Regions from separate parts of the Hydrogenophaga sp. SL48 genome, predicted to be linked through region 2. Evidence: predicted binding sites of a transcription regulator. Region 2 holds the regulator's gene; each other region holds the start of a gene.

Evidence for each region. Region 2 encodes FNR, which switches genes on or off when oxygen is low (the NO sensors DNR and NnrR bind a similar motif). Its sites were predicted from a motif close to TTGATNNNNATCAA; they were not measured.
Region 1: the regulator FNR is predicted to act here: its motif matches at 1,719-1,732, upstream of ubiU (ubiquinone anaerobic biosynthesis protein UbiU).
Region 3: the regulator FNR is predicted to act here: its motif matches at 3,449-3,462, upstream of IM738_RS19650 (ribonucleoside triphosphate reductase).

Annotation. Positions count from the first base shown of each region.
Region 1 covers NZ_CP063400.1:4,140,608-4,145,829, forward strand. The annotation lists gene IM738_RS19570 (adenosylcobalamin-dependent ribonucleoside-diphosphate reductase) at 1-245, opposite strand, end outside; gene IM738_RS19575 (NAD(P)H-dependent flavin oxidoreductase) at 242-1,447, opposite strand; gene ubiU (ubiquinone anaerobic biosynthesis protein UbiU) at 1,817-2,851, shown strand; gene ubiV (ubiquinone anaerobic biosynthesis protein UbiV) at 3,144-4,058, shown strand; gene trhA (PAQR family membrane homeostasis protein TrhA) at 4,062-4,679, shown strand; gene ubiT (ubiquinone anaerobic biosynthesis accessory factor UbiT) at 4,695-5,210, shown strand; gene IM738_RS19600 (putative zinc-binding protein) at 5,197-5,222, shown strand, end outside.
Region 2 covers NZ_CP063400.1:1,307,489-1,312,710, reverse strand. The annotation lists gene aceA (isocitrate lyase) at 1-12, opposite strand, end outside; gene IM738_RS06295 (DMT family transporter) at 376-1,254, shown strand; gene IM738_RS06290 (sulfite exporter TauE/SafE family protein) at 1,255-1,926, opposite strand; gene hemN (oxygen-independent coproporphyrinogen III oxidase) at 2,047-3,426, opposite strand; gene fnr (fumarate/nitrate reduction transcriptional regulator Fnr) at 3,603-4,322, shown strand; gene IM738_RS06275 (hypothetical protein) at 4,389-4,682, opposite strand; gene IM738_RS06270 (nitrogen fixation protein FixH) at 4,755-5,054, opposite strand; gene ccoG (cytochrome c oxidase accessory protein CcoG) at 5,087-5,222, opposite strand, start outside.
Region 3 covers NZ_CP063400.1:4,152,574-4,157,795, forward strand. The annotation lists gene IM738_RS19635 (DUF1513 domain-containing protein) at 1-349, shown strand, start outside; gene IM738_RS19640 (anaerobic ribonucleoside-triphosphate reductase activating protein) at 371-1,117, opposite strand; gene nrdD (anaerobic ribonucleoside-triphosphate reductase) at 1,074-1,265, opposite strand; gene IM738_RS19650 (ribonucleoside triphosphate reductase) at 1,302-3,323, opposite strand; gene IM738_RS19655 (acyl-CoA dehydrogenase family protein) at 3,522-4,817, shown strand; gene IM738_RS19660 (hypothetical protein) at 4,944-5,222, opposite strand, start outside.

The sequences.
Region 1 (5,222 bases), 2.6 Mb from region 2:
GTGCCGGCGGCGCTCATGATGCGGCCCGCGCCGATGGCGCCGGCGTGCAGGTTGGCGAGGAAGGTTTGCTCCCACTCGGCCCGCGTTTCGGGCTTTTCCACGGAAGCGAGCGCTCGCGCCACACGGCGGTAGAGGTCTTCGACGCCGGTCTCGCCGGGCTTGAGGTATTTTTCGGCCAGGACGTCCTGGCTGATGGGTTGGGTTTGTGTCAGGTCCTGCGCGCGCAGGCTGTGGTCACGCTTCATGCGGTGGCTCCAGATTCGATGGGCAAAGGGGCGGTATTCTGCCCCAAAGCCGGGGACAGGCAGCCCCCGATCATCCACCACATCAGGTCGCGCACGGAACGGATGTCCTTGCCGAACGGCAGGGTACCGGCACCCCGGAAAAACAGGCCCTTGTTTTCATCGCCTTCCATGGCGTGGCCCAGCTGCTGGTCGATGCAGAACTGGCCGATGCCCACCACGCCGTCGCGCAGGCCGCAATGGGCCAGGCAGTCGAACGCCATGTTGCACTTTTTCTTGACGTGGGCCGCCGCCTGGAGCTTGGGCTCGATGCGGATGTACTTGTCCAGCCAGGGCGTGCGCACCGCGCGCGCGGGCAGACCGGCCACGCTCACGAACTCCACCACGTCTTCGGGCCGCGCCTCGGCCAGCACACGCTTGAACACCGGGTCGGCGTCGCATTCCTGGGTGACAGCAAAGGCCGTGCCCATCTGCACCGCGCTCGCGCCCAGGGCCTGCAGGCGCAGCAGGTCGTTCCGGGAACTGATGCCCCCGGCCGCGATCAGGGGGATCTGTCCCTCGATGCCGGCGGTCTTGAAGAATTCGAGCACCGCCGGGAGCACCTGATCGAACTCGAAGCGTCCGTCCTGCAGATCCGCCACCTTGGCGGCCCCGAGGTGGCCACCGGCCAGGCGCGGGTGCTCGATGACGATGGCATCGGGCAGGCGGCCCTTCTTTTCCCACTTGCGCACCAGCAACTGCACGCCGCGCGCGTCCGACAGGATGGGGATCAGCGCCGTCTGGGGGTGGTTCTTGGCGATCTCGGGCAGGTCCAGCGGCAGGCCGGCGCCCACCACCACCGCGTCGGCACCGCTCTCCAGCGCCTGGCGCACGTAGATTTCATATGCCGAGAGCGCCTTCATCACGTTGACCGCGATCAGGCCACGGCCCTGGGCGATGCCGCGCGCGCGCTGGATCTCGCGGTCCAGCGCGACCAGGTTGGCGGCGTCGATGCGTTCTTTGGCGTCGGGCTCCTTGCCGCTCTCCAGATGCACCGTCTGCGCCATCAGGTCGGGGTGCAGGCGGCGCAGGTCCACCGACGAGACCGTGCCGACCCCGCCCAGCGACGCCACCGCACCGGCCAGCCCGCCGGCCGACACGCCCACGCCCATGCCGCCCTGCACCACGGGCAGCAGCTCCTTGCCGCCACCGCCCTGGCCGCCCATGCGCCAGGTGCGCAGCCCGCCCTCGCGGGCCAGGCGCAGCAAGGCCTCGGCGTGCGCGGCCACATCGCCGCTGTCAGGCGGCACCGCGCCCATGTCGTCTCGTGCATTCATCGTGTCGTTCCGGTTGTGCGGCGCAAAAAACCGCATCTGGAGCCTACCGGCGAGCGCCCGGAAGCACCTTGTCCTGCATCAAGAACCGCCCTCGGGCGGGCCTTCGCCGCCGCCCAGCCCGTTCCAGGCCCCACTTGCGCCAGATCAAGCCATGAGCCCCTTGACCCAGGTCAACGCCGGGGCGGCGGGCCGCTGATACCTTCGCGCCCGTCTGGCACCGGACCCGTCCGGCGTGCCGCCCCTCCCTTGCACCCTCCCATGGCCAACGACCGCACGCAACCGAATTCCCCCACCCTGGACCTGGTCTGCCCGGCCGGCAGCCTGCCCGCGCTCAAGGCCGCGGTGGACCACGGCGCCAACTGCGTCTACCTGGGCCTGCGCGACGCCACCAATGCGCGCAACTTCGCCGGCCTGAACTTCGACGACGCGGCCATCGCCAGCGGCGTGGCCTACGCCCACGCCCGCGACTGCCAGGTGTTCATGGCGCTCAACACCTACCCCCAGGCCGCGCAGCCGGAGCGCTGGCGAGAGGCGATGGACAAGGCGGTGAACCTGGGCGTGGACGCGGTCATCCTGGCCGACCCCGGCCTCATGCAATACGCCACCCAGCGCCACCCCCGGCTGAGGCTGCACCTCTCGGTGCAGGGCTCGGCGACCAACCCCGAGGCGATCAACCTCTACCACCGCGAGTTCGGCATTTCGCGCGCCGTGCTGCCGCGTGTGCTCTCGCTCGACCAGGTGCGCCAGGTGGTGCAGAAGACGCCGGTGGAGATCGAGGTGTTCGGCTTCGGCAGCCTGTGCGTGATGGTCGAAGGCCGCTGCGCGCTCTCGTCCTACGTCACCGGCGAGTCGCCCAACACGCACGGCGTGTGTTCGCCCGCCAAGGCGGTGCGCTGGCAGGAAACGCCGAGAGGCCTGGAGTCGCGCCTGAACGGCGTGCTGATCGACCGCTACGCCACCGGCGAGAGCGCGGGTTACCCCACGCTGTGCAAGGGCCGCTTCGACGTCGAGAACGACACCAGCTACTACGCGATCGAAGAGCCCACCAGCCTCAACACGCTCTCGCTGTTGCCGCAGCTCTTGCAGATGGGCGTGCGTGCGATCAAGATCGAAGGACGCCAGCGCAGCCCGGCCTACGTGGCCCAGGTGACGAAGGTCTGGCGCGAGGCCATCGACAGTTGCCAGACCCAGCCCCAGCACTACACACCCAAAAGCGCCTGGATGGCCTCGCTCGACCAGGTGGCCGAGGGGCAGCAGCACACCTTGGGCGCCTACCACCGGCCGTGGAAGTGATGGCTCCCCCCTGCGCCGCTTCGCGGCTTCCCCCCAGGGGAACGCACCCAGTGGCCTGGCGAAGCCAGTTCCACGGGTGCCCTGGGCGGGGCACGCGCTCCGGAGACAGAAACGCTCCCCCTGCGCCGCTTCGCGGCTTCCCCCCAGGGGGACCACGCCCTTGGACCGGCGGAGCCGGATCTTCGGCGTGTGCTGGGCAAGGCACGCGCTCCGGAGGCTTGGCATTCACTCCCTCGCCCCTCTGGGGAGAGGGTTGGGGTGAGGGGCCGCCGCACACACTGGAACCACTGAAGTGAAACTTTCTCTCGGACCCTTGCAGTACTACTGGCCGCGCCAGACCGTCTTTGACTTCTACGAGGCCATGGCCGCGACGGCGGTGGACATCGTCTACCTCGGTGAGGTGACTTGCTCGCGCCGCCACGAGCTGCGCCTGTCGGACTGGCTGGACGTGGCCGAGCTGGTGCGTGCTGCGGGCAAGACCGCGGTGCTGTCCACCCAGGTGCTGCTGGAGTCGGGCTCGGACGTGAGCGCGATGCAGAAGATCACCGCGAACACCGGTTTCGACGTCGAGGCCAACGACATGGGCGCGGTGGGCGCGCTGGCCGGCCAGCGCGGTTTCGTCGCCGGCCCGCACCTCAACCTCTACAACGGCCCTTCACTGGCCTGGATGGCGTCCATGGGTGCCACGCGCTGGGTCGCGCCGCTGGAAATGCCGAGCCACGACCTGGCCCTGCTGCAGCAGCAGCGCCCGGCCGGCCTGCAGACCGAGGTGTTCGTGCACGGCCGCCTGCCGCTGGCTTTCTCGGCCCGCTGCTTCACCGCGCGCCACCGCAACCTGCCCAAGGACGACTGCCGCTTCAGCTGCCTCGACCACCCCGACGGCCTGATGCTCAAGACGCGCGAGAGCGCCGAGTTCCTGGTGCTCAACGGCGTCCAGACCCAGTCCGCGCGGGTGCACAGCCTGATCGACGCCTGGGACGATCTGACGGCGCTCGGCGTGGACGTGGCGCGCATCAGCCCGCAGTCCTTGCACACGGCGGAGGTGATCGGCCTGTACGACGCGGTGCGCCGCGGCGCGCTCGACGGGCCGGCGGCCCGCGCGGCCCTGCTGCCGCTGCTGCCCGACCGCGACTGCAACGGCTACTGGCACGGCCAGCCCGGGCAGGACCGCATCGAGCCCGCAGCACCGGCCGCGGTCGCGGCCTGACGCATGGTCGCCGGCGAACGCTTCAACAGCATCAGCCACCTCGTGGGGGCGGTGCTGGCCGTGGCCGCCGCGGTGGTGCTCATCATCAGCGCCTCGCTCAAGGGCGACCCCTGGCGCATCGTGGGCTTCAGCGTCTACGGCGCCACGCTGGTGGCGCTGTATGTGGCGTCCACGCTGTACCACGCGCTGGGCGGTCGCGCCAAGGCCGTGTTCCAGAAGCTGGACCACTGCAGCATCTACCTGCTGATCGCGGGCACCTACACGCCCTTCGCGCTGGTCTCGCTCAACGGCCCCTGGGGCTGGTCGTTGCTGGGCGTGGTCTGGGGGCTGGCCGTCGTGGGCATCGCGCAGGAGATCTGGCTCGCGCGCGGCGCGCGGGTGATGTCGCTGGTGATCTACGTGCTCATGGGCTGGCTGGCGCTGGTGGCGGTGGCGCCGCTGTGGCAGGCGCTGGGTCCGGCCGGCTTTTCCTGGCTGGCCACCGGCGGCGCCCTCTACACACTCGGCATCGTCTTCTACGCCACCGACCACAAGGTGCGCCACGGCCACGGCATCTGGCACCTGTTCGTGCTGGCCGGCAGCGCCTGCCACTTCTTCACCCTGTTGCTGTACGTGGCCTGAACGCCACCCTCCTCCATGAACGACACCTTTGCCTCGGCCTCGCGCCACACCGTCCCCTCGCCCGTCGCCGCCGTGCTCTCGCGCCTGCCGCCGTACCCCGGCTCGCTGCTGCTGGTCACCGGGCTCAACCTGGTGCTGGCGCGGCAGCTGCCGGCCGATGTGGCCGCGCGCCTGCAAGGTCAGCGCATCCGCATCCACGTGCGCGATGCCGGCCTCAAGTTCGACTTTGCCTGGGAAGGCAGGGCGTTCCGCGCCAGCGCGCCACAGCCGGCCACCGAGCTCACTCTGAGCGCCAATGCGCACGACTTCCTGCGCCTCGCGCAGCGGCTGGACGACCCCGACACCCTGTTCTTCAACCGCCGCCTTTCCATGGAGGGCGACACCGAACTGGGCCTGGTGGTCAAGAACGCGCTCGACGCGCTGGAACTGCCGGTGTTTCAGCTCGCGCAGTGGACGCCGTCGGCCGTGTTCGCGCGCCTGCAGCGGCTGCGCCCCTCGGCCGCGCCAGGGTCCCGCCATGCCGGGCGCTGACCCCGGCCGGCC
Region 2 (5,222 bases):
GGACTGGGGCATTTGAACTCTCCGTGAGGTTGATAGAAGGGGCCGGCAGCGCCCGCATGCAAACGGGATGCTGATGGAGCTACTTTAAGTCTTATAGAAGACTTTTCCAAGCTCTTATGTCTTATATAAGATAAAAAAATAAACGTTCAAAATCAACATCATTCAGATCAAATTCCTCATTGCGGAATAATATTTCTTGTATCAAGAAAATTTCTTGCAATGCAACATTCCATCTTTCCACATTAAGAAAACGCGTTCTCTCATGCCGAAAGTGGGCAGCCATGAACCCCCGGTAGGGCATGATCGCCACCCATGACTGATCCGAACAGCGTGTCCCCGCATGGCCCAAGGGGTTTGGCCTACTTGAGTTTGGCCATGAGCATGTCGCTGGTCGGGGGCTACGTTGCGCTGTCAAAACCGCTGGTGGCGGTTTTCCCCGTCTTTCTGCTGGCCTGGCTTCGTTTTGGCATCGGTGGTGTGGCCATGCTCCGCTGGCTGCGCAAGCCGCCGGACGAACCTGCCTGGAGCCCGCACACCCGGCGCCTGCTCTTTCTCGAATCCTTCCTGGGCAACTTTCTTTTCTCCATCTGCATGTTGTTCGGTGTCGGCCTGACCACCGCTGTGGCCGCGGGCGTGGTGATGTCGTCCATCCCCGCCGTGGTTGCGGTGTTGAGCAGGGTGTTCCTCAAGGAGCGCATCGGCAAGCGCACCATGGGCGGCATTGCCTGTGCCGCCATCGGGATCGGGCTGTTCTCGCTGCAGAAAGGCGCCGACACGCATGCGGCGGGGCGACCAGGGCCGCTGGGCCTGGATCTGCAGGTGTGGGGCAACCTGCTGGTGTTTGCCGCCGTGGTGTGCGAAGCCTCCTATGTGGTCATTGGCAAGCGACTCACGGAAGGCCTGGGGCCCAAACGCATCTCGGCCATCATCAATCTGTGGGGCTTTGTGCTGGTCACCCCCCTGGGCATCTGGGCCGCTTGGCGCTTCGATTTCGGCTCCGTGCGCCTTGACACCTGGGGTCTGCTGGTGTTTTACGCTCTGGCTGCGAGCGTCTGGACGGTGTGGCTCTGGATGACCGGGCTGAAAACCATTCCCGCATCCAAGGCCGGTGTGTTCGCCGTGATGCTGCCCCTCAGTGCAGCAACCATCGGTGTTGTGTTCATGGGTGAGCGGCTCACGCCCATTCAGCTGCTCGCGTTCGGCATCGCCCTATTGGGCCTGGTTCTCGCCACGTTGCCGGGTCGAAAGCCCTGATCAGGCACACCACAGCCCGGTGGGATTGGTGATACCCATCCAGAGCGCCCAGCCCGAGGTGGCCGCCAACGCCAATCCGGCCAGGCGAATGCCCCAGGCACCCGAACGACCCCCACGCAAACGCAGCAAGAGCCAAGGCCCGGCGGTCAACGAGATGGAGGTGCCCGTCGAAAAGAGCGCCATGATGAGCGCGCCCTCCATCGCGTTGGCTGAGAGCGAGGCGACCAACAACGCCGAGTACAGCAAGCCGCAAGGCATCAGGGCCCAGGCCACACCCAGCACCACGGGCGCTTTGCCGCCCAGGCGGCCGAGCACGGGGCGCGCCTTGCGCCAGACGCTTTGACCGAGCCCTTCCAGCCACGCGGGCTGCCTTGCCTGCCAGAGGAGCACCGCACCGAGGAGCAACGCCGCCACATGGAACATCGTCCAGACCGGACGGATGACGGCCGTGTTGGTGCCCAACCAAGCCAACCCTTGAACCGACCCGGCGGCAAACGCACCAAAAAGCGCATAGCCCAACATGCGACTGGCCTGAAACGACCACAACGCCTGTGTGCTGCGCTCGCCGGCGGCACGGCCGATACCCGCACAAGCGGCCCCGCACATGGCCACGCAGTGCGGGCCACCGGCCAGCCCCATGAACAGGGCCGTGATCGCCATGGAAGTCTGCATCAGGGAACTCTAGCAGGCGGGGAAAGATGAGCGGACGAAGTCCCCACAAGCTCCATGCAAGCGGGGCGCTTGACCGCTCTCGCGGCGAGCCTGGGCGGCAGCGCCAACGATCGTTTCAGGTCAGATGATTTTGGAGAAACGGGCGCGGTCCTGATCCACTTGAAGGTTCTTGTCAAACACCATCGCAATGGCGCGCACCAGATACCAGCCCGTGGCAGTGACCTGCACACCCGACTCGTCAATGCTCACCAGTCCCTGTTCGGCAAAGCTGGCCAAGACCTCAAGTTCTCGGGCAAAGTACTTTTTGCAATCTATGAGATGCCCCAGGTTGATGGGCTCGTACTGCAACTGGCCCTGACACATCAAGGACATGATGACCGACCTGCGCAACAGATCGTCGCGCGTGAGTGCCAAGCCGCGAACGATCGGCAACCGGCCCTGATCCAGAGCGTCGTAGTAATCCTCGATCGTCTTGGCGTTCTGGCTGTAGGTCGCACCGATGCGGCCGATGGCCGACACACCCAGGGCGATGAGATCGCAGTCGGGTTGTGTGCTGTAGCCCTGGAAATTGCGGTGCAGGCGGCCCTGCCGCTTGGCCACCGCCAAGGCATCGGTGGGCAGCGCGAAATGATCCATGCCCACATACACGTAGCCGGCCTCGCTCATGGCATCCAGCGAGGCCGAGAGCATGGACAGCTTGTCCCCGGGGCTGGGCAGTTCCGCCGCAATGATGCGGCGCTGCGGCTTGAACCGCGAAGGCAGGTGGGCGTAGGCGTAAAGCGCAATGCGGTCAGGGCGCAGCTGGTTGACCTGCGCCAGCGTGCGGGAGAACGATTCCGGCGTTTGCAGTGGCAGGCCGTAGATCAGGTCCACGTTCACCGATTCGAAGCCGATCTTGCGGGCGGTTTCCACCAGTTCAAACACCTGTTCGGCGGGCTGCACCCGGTGCACGGCTTTTTGCACCGCAGGATCGAAGTCCTGCACGCCAAAGCTCAGGCGATTGAACCCAAGGCGTGCGAGGGTCTGCAAACGCTGGCCGGTCACCGTGCGGGGATCCACCTCGATCGAATACTCCCCACCCGGCACCAGCGTGAAGTTGCGGCGGATCATCGCCATCAGGTCTTCGAGCTCGCCATCCGACAGGAAGGTGGGCGTCCCGCCACCAAGGTGCAGCTGGGACACGCTGTGGCCCTTGCCGAAGTGCTGCACCTGCAGGTCGACCTCACGCGAGAGGTAGCGCAAATATTCCTCCGCCCGCTCGTGGTGCTTGGTGATCACCTTGTTGCAGGCGCAGTAGTAACAAACCGATTCGCAAAACGGCACATGCACGTACAGGGACAGCGGCAAGGCCATCGAGCCCGCTCGCCGCTGCTCCAGGGCCTGGATGTAGTCGGCTTCGGTGAAGGCTTCCACAAACCGATCAGCCGTCGGATACGAGGTGTAGCGCGGTCCAGGGACATCGAACCGCTTGAGCAATTCGTCAGATATGGCGTGACTCACAGGCAATTCTCCAATGCAGAAGGAGAATGTGCCCCAGGCGCGTTCGAGCGCCCTTGATCAAGATCAAGGGCGCATGACAGCCAAGGGTTTCTGCTGACTGACGCCAGCGAAACGAATGGGTACATCGACATCAGCGACACCCATGCGTTAAGCTTCGGCCCAATTGCGGGATATTTATGGACATTCAAAGCATCAAAGTCGCCTGTTCCAGCTGCAATTTGCGGGAGCTGTGCTTGCCCATGGGCTTGAACCCCAACGAAATGGACAAGCTCGACAACGTCATTTCAGCCCGTCGGCGCGTCAAACGGGGCTCGGCCTTGTTCAACACCGGCGACAAGTTCACCTCCCTCTATGCCGTCCGTTCGGGTTTCTTCAAAACCTGTGTGACCACCGCCGACGGCCGGGACCAGGTCACCGGCTTCCAGATGACGGGCGAAATCATCGGCCTGGATGGCATCGTGAGCGACCGCCACTCGTGTGACGCCATCGCCCTGGAGGACGCCGAGGTCTGCATCATGCCGTTCGATCAGGTTGAAGAGCTTTCTCGGGAGTTCACCACCCTGCAGCACCATGTGCACAAGATCATGAGCCGCGAAATCGTGCGAGACCACAGCGTGATGCTGCTGCTGGGCAGCATGCGCGCCGAGGAACGCCTGGCGGCGTTCCTGCTCAACCTGGTGCAGCGCCTGCATGCCCGAGGCTTCTCGCAATCCGAGCTGGTGCTGCGCATGACGCGCGAAGAGATCGGCAGCTACCTGGGCATGAAGCTGGAAACGGTCAGCCGCACGTTCTCGAAGTTTGTCGAGGAAGGCATCATTGAAGTCAAGCAACGCTACGTGCACATCAAGGACACCGAAGCACTCAAGCTGATCGTGAATCCACAGACCTGCCGCTGATTTCAGCGTTCAAAAGAAAACCCCGCCGGACCGCTCCGGCGGGGTTTTCTTTTGGGCTTTTCGCCGTCAGCGACAGGAGCGGTTTTGTGCACAGCTTTCAGGCCGCGCGGCCTCGGGCACCGGGCATCGGTTGACCTCGAAGGGTGACATCGACAACAGGGTGGTCAGCGCGCTGGAGGCCATGGTGATTCCCCAGAACACAAAGAAGGCCAAGGTGTAGATGGCCTGCCGGGACAGCCCCAGCGGGTTGCCAAACCAATGCAAGTCACCGGGGTCCACCATCGCAAACACGATCATTTCCAGAACCGCTGCCACCAGAAAGGCTGGCCAGGCAATCCACATCCAGCGCTGTGACCACATGCTCTTGTCTCCTCGTAGGGGGTGAAAGTCAGTTCAAGAAGTCTTTGAGGTCGGCGGCTCGGCCTGCCCCTGTTATTTGGCCGCAGGCTCCGGCAGCGGTGAGGCCGCGTGGTTGCGCGCCTGCTGCGCGGGCTGCAAGGTTTCCAGCGCTTTGGCTTTGGCTTGTCCGTCCAGGGCATGAGCGGCTTTCAGGTCTCGCTCGAAATCGGCCTTGTTGAGCACAGGATCAGCGCCCTTGACGGCGATGATGGCCGTGGCAATGGCTGCAACCACCACCACGAGTGGTCCGCCCACCACCAGCCACATGTGAGGCACTTTCCACCAGGGGATGGGCAGCGAAGACTGGGCGGGAGCGGCGTTGTTGGGATTCATGTGGGTGTCGGAGTGGAAAGGTGGGTGTCACTTTACCGGGGGATCAGGAACGCGGCTTTTTCTTTCACCTGAGACACCTCATCCCCTGTCGAACGGACATCGAATTGGATGGGATGAGAACCGGTGGATGCCGCCCCCGGAGGCACCTGCACCCGAATGACGGCAGAA
Region 3 (5,222 bases), 2.6 Mb from region 2:
CGACGCGCCCGTGCTGGCGCTCTGGGACGGGCAGGACCTGCGGCTGGCCAGCCGCAGCATCGCCGGGAATGGCTACGCGGGCGACATCGCGCCCGGTCCCGGTGGTGGCTTCATCGTGAGCGGCCAGCGCAGCCACGAAGGCCTGCTCTGGCACCCCGACGCACCGGACCGCTGGACCACCATCGCACGGCTCACCGAACCCTGCGCGCTGGCGCCCTGGCCGGGAAGCGGCGGGGTGCTGATGGGCGCGAGCCGCGGGGTCGGCTTCTGGCACCCGGCCCTGCCACCGGCCATGCTGGCCTGGCCCGGCGCCATGGCGCCCGACAACCACTGGGTCGTGCTGGGCTGAGCCGCCCGCCAGGGCGGCGCTTCAGCGGCATTCGAACCGGGCAAACCGCGCGGCCAGGGCGGCCAGGTCCTCCGCGTCGAGCACCGGGGCAGCCAGGCCCGGGCTGCGGCAGGTCTGCAGCACCCAGTGCGACACCGCCTGCGCGGCCAACGCGTCGGCCAGGCGGAACAGGTCATCCCGCCCGAACAGGCCGGCGTGCCAGGTGGTGCGGCACTCCAGCGCCACCCCGCTGTGCTGCAGCAGGCGCAGGCTGCGTGCCGCGCGCGCGCCACCGCCGCGTGTGCCGGTGACCTGGTCGTGGCGGTGTTGCGGCGCCTTGATGTCCAGCCCGACCCAGTCCAGCTGCGGCAACACCCGCTGCAGTCGCTCGGGGTACATGCCGCCGGTGTGCAGGCCGGTGGCAAAACCGAGCGCGCGCACCTCGGCCAGGGCCGGGCCCAGCGCCGCCTGCAGCGTGGGCTCGCCGCCCGAGAACACCACGCCGTCGAGCAGCCCGCGGCGCTGCCGCAGGAAGCCGTGCACCGCCTGCCACGACAGGGCCCCCGGAACCGCGGCGTCGAGCAGCCCCGGGTTGTGGCAGTACACGCAGCGCCACGGACAGCCCTGCAGGAACACCACCGCCGCCAGCCGGCCCGGGAAGTCAACCCCGGTCAGCCGCGTGAGTCCGCCGATGCGCAGCGCCTGCGCACCACGGGTCGCGGGTGGTGGTGCGGTGCCCGCGACCTCAGGCGCGGGCGGCCGGCTCGGCAAAGAATCGGCGTTCGGCATGTTCGCCCTGTTTGCCCCGGTTGAAGCTGCTGACCGGCCGGTGGTAGCCCATGACGCGGGTCCAGACCTCGCAGGGCTGGCGTTCGTCGTCGCGCAGGGACATGTCAGCGGCCGTTGACCTGACGGCCGATGGGGTGGATGTGTTCATGGGTGTTTCCTTTTGGGGTGGTTGAAAGACGGGGGATCAAGCGGCCTGCAGCTGGCGTTTGGCGGCCAGCTTCTCAGCGTCGCAGACCGGACAGAACGGGTGCTCGCCCGCGAGGTAGCCGTGGGTGGGGCAGATGGAGAAGGTGGGGGTGACGGTGATGTAGGGCAGGCGGAAGTTCGTCAGCGCGCGCTGCACCAGCGCGCGGCAGGCCTCGCCGCTGCTCAGGCGTTCGCCCATGTACAGGTGCAGCACGGTGCCGCCGGTGTACTTGCGCTGCAGCGGGGCCTGGCGCTCCAGCGCCTCGAACGGGTCGTCGGTGAAGCCCACGGGCAGCTGCGACGAGTTGGTGTAGTAGGGCTGCTCGGGCGTGCCGGCCTGCAGGATGGCGGGCCAGCGCTTGCGGTCTTCGCGGGCGAAGCGGTAGGTGGTGCCCTCCGCGGGCGTGGCCTCCAGGTTGTACAGGTGGCCGGTCTCCTCCTGGAAGGCCACGATGCGTTCGCGCACGTGGTCCAGGAAGCGCAGCGCGAAGGCGTGGCCGTCGTCGGTGGTGATGTCGTGCGCGTCGCCGGTGAAGTTGCGCACCATCTCGTTGATGCCGTTCACGCCCAGGGTGCTGAAGTGGTTGCGCAGGGTGCCGAGGTAGCGCTTGGTGTACGGGAACAGGCCCTGGTCCATCAGCCGCTGGATCAGCTTGCGCTTGGTCTCCAGGCTCTGTTGGCCCAACACCAGCAGGCGGTCGAGCGCGGCCAGCAGGCCGGCCTCGTCGCCCGCGTGCAGATGCCCCAGGCGCGCGCAGTTCACCGTGACCACGCCCAGGCTGCCGGTCTGCTCGGCGCTGCCGAACAGGCCGTTGCCGCGCTTGAGCAGCTCGCGCAGATCAAGCTGCAGCCGGCAGCACATGGAGCGCACCATGTTCGGCTGCAGCTCGGAGTTGATGAAGTTCTGGAAGTACGGCAGGCCGTACTTGGCCGTCATGTCGAACAGGCGCCGCGCGTTCTCGCTCTCCCAGGGGAAATCGGGCGTGATGTTGTAGGTGGGGATGGGGAAGGTGAAGACCCGCCCCTTGGCGTCGCCCTCGGTCATCACCTCGATGTAGGCGCGGTTGATCAGGTCCATCTCGGCCTGCAGATCGCCGTAGCAGAACGGCATTTCCTGCCCGGCGATCACCGGCACCTGTTCGCGCAGGTCGTCGGGGCAGACCCAGTCGAAGGTGAGGTTGGTGAAGGGCGTCTGCGTGCCCCAGCGCGAGGGCACGTTGAGGTTGTAGATCAGCTCCTGGATGCACTGGCGCACGGCCGCGTACTCCATGCCGTCCTGGCGCACATAGGGCGCCATGTAGGTGTCGAACGACGAGAAGGCCTGCGCGCCGGCCCACTCGTTCTGCAGCGTGCCCAGGAAGTTCACGATCTGCCCCACGGCCGAGGACATGTGTTTCGGCGGCCCCGACTCCACCTTGCCCGGCACGCCGTTGAGGCCTTCGTTGAGCAGGGTGCGCAGCGACCAGCCCGCGCAGTAGCCGCTGAGCATGTCGAGGTCGTGGATGTGGAGGTCGCCCTCGCGGTGCGCCTGCCCGATCTCGGGCGTGTAGACGTGCGAGAGCCAGTAGTTGGCCGTGACCTTGCCGGCCACGTTCAGGATCAGCCCGCCCAGCGAATAGCCCTGGTTGGCGTTGGCGTTCACGCGCCAGTCGGCGCGCGTGAGGTACTCGTTGATCGACGATTCCACATCCACCAGCGTCTGCTGGTCGGCGCGCAGCGTGGCGTGCTGCTCGCGGTAGACGATGTAGGCGCGCGCGGTCTGGAGGTGGTTGGCCGCGATCAGCGTCTGTTCGACCACGTCCTGGATCGGCTCGATGCCGGGCGGCGCACCCTTGAAGCGGTGGATCAGCACCTTGACCACCTGGGCACACAACAGCGCGGCCTCGGCGCCGTCGAACTCGCCGCTGGCCTGGCCGGCCCGCGCCAGCGCGGACCGGATCTTGTCGGCATCGAAGGCCTCGCGCAGGCCCGAACGCTTGATCACCTCCCTTGGAAGACTGACCACCATCGCATCTTTCATAGCTCTCGCCTCCTGGATCAAAAACACTACCTATGGTGTTCAAGATACCCGCCAGACACCATAGATAGTTTGATTTGACGCAAGGTCGACGCAGCTTCCAACGCGGTTTCAGGCCTTTCACCGGCTTGATCTGCGTCAACCGGGTGCGGCTGTCACGCGCGTTCTGACAGGACCGCGCCGAGCCTGAAGAATCCCGGCATGGACTTCGATCACAGCCCCCGGGCGCAGGCGCTCCAGCAGCAGCTGGAGACCTTCATGCAGACCTACCTGCTGCCGCACAACGCGGCCTGGCACCAGGCGGTGCAGCAGGGGGACTACCCGCCACCCTTCCTCGAAGACCTGAAGACCCTGGCGCGCGAGGAAGGGCTGTGGAACCTGTTCCTGCCCGGGCTGCGCGAAGACGAGCCCGGCACCCGGCTGGGCAACCTCGACTACGCGCCGCTGGCCGAGGCCATGGGCCAACTGCACTGGGCGGCCGAGGTGTTCAACTGCAGCGCGCCCGACACCGGCAACATGGAGCTGCTGCACCGCTTCGCCACATCCGCGCAGCGCACGCAGTGGCTCACGCCGCTGCTCCATGGAACGATCCGCTCCGCCTTCGCCATGTCCGAACCCGACGTGGCCTCGTCGGACCCGACCAACCTGCAGACCACGGTGCGGCGCGAGGGCGACGACCTCGTGCTCAACGGCCGCAAGTGGTTCATCACCGGCGTGGCGCACCCGGGCTGCCGGCTGTTGATCGTGATGGCGCGCAACGCGCCCGACGACAGCGCCGCGGCCGAGACCCGGCACCACCAGCACAGCATGGTGCTGGTGCCGCTGGACACGCCGGGCGTGGACGTGGTGCGCAACATCAGCGTGGTGCACCACCACGCGCCCGAGGGGCATGGCGAGATCGTGTTCCGCCAGGTGCGCGTGCCGGCCGACCACCTGCTCGGCGGCTGGGGCGAAGGTTTTGCGATGGCGCAGGCGCGGCTGGGGCCGGGCCGCGTGCACCACTGCATGCGCACCATCGGCCAGTGCGAGCTGGCGCTGGCGCTCGCCACCGAACGCGCGCTGGAGCGCCGGACCTTCGGCAAATACCTGGCCGACTACGCCAACGTGCAGGAGTGGATCGCGCTGTCGCGCATCGAGATCGACCAGGCGCGCCTGCTGGTGCTGCGCTGCGCCTGGCTGCTCGACCACCCGGAGCGCACCGAGCCCGCGGCCTTGCGCGCGCAGGTGGCCGCGATCAAGGTGGTGGCCGCAGGCCTGCAGACCCGCGTGGTGGACCGCGCCATGCAGATCTTCGGTGCCATGGGCCTCTCGCCCGACACGCCGCTGGCGCAGTTCTGGACCTGGGGCCGCGCCCTGCACCTGCTCGACGGACCCGACGAGGTGCACCTGCGCAGCGTGGCCCGGCACGAGCTGGAGCGGGCGCGTGAACGCATGGGGTCGTCTTCCGCCTACTTCACCACGCCCGAGCAGATGCGCACGCCACCGCGCCTGAACTGAGGCCACGTTCTACAACCGCGTGGGTCGCGCGCTCATACGTCCAGGGCACCGCCGGGCCGGCTTTGCCGGACGGCCAGTGCCGCCCCCTTGAGGGGGGCGCGCGAAGCGCGGCGGGGGTGTTCCAGTTCAGCGGTCCACCTGGCCCGGCAGCGAGAGGTCGCCCGACGCCACCTTGAACACCTTCGCCACGCACAGCAGCGGCGTGTGCAGGCTGGCGTTCACCCGCAGTGCGGCGGTCACGCCGTCGAACTTCAGGGCCTGCAGCGCCGACACGTTGTCGAAGGGCACGCGCACGTTCACGCTGTCGCGCTCGAACGAGGGGCTCCAGCCGGGGCTGTCGATCAGCAGCGGCAGGCCGGGCCAGGTCTTGGGCAGGCGCGGCCGGCTGCCCTCGGGGATGTCGAC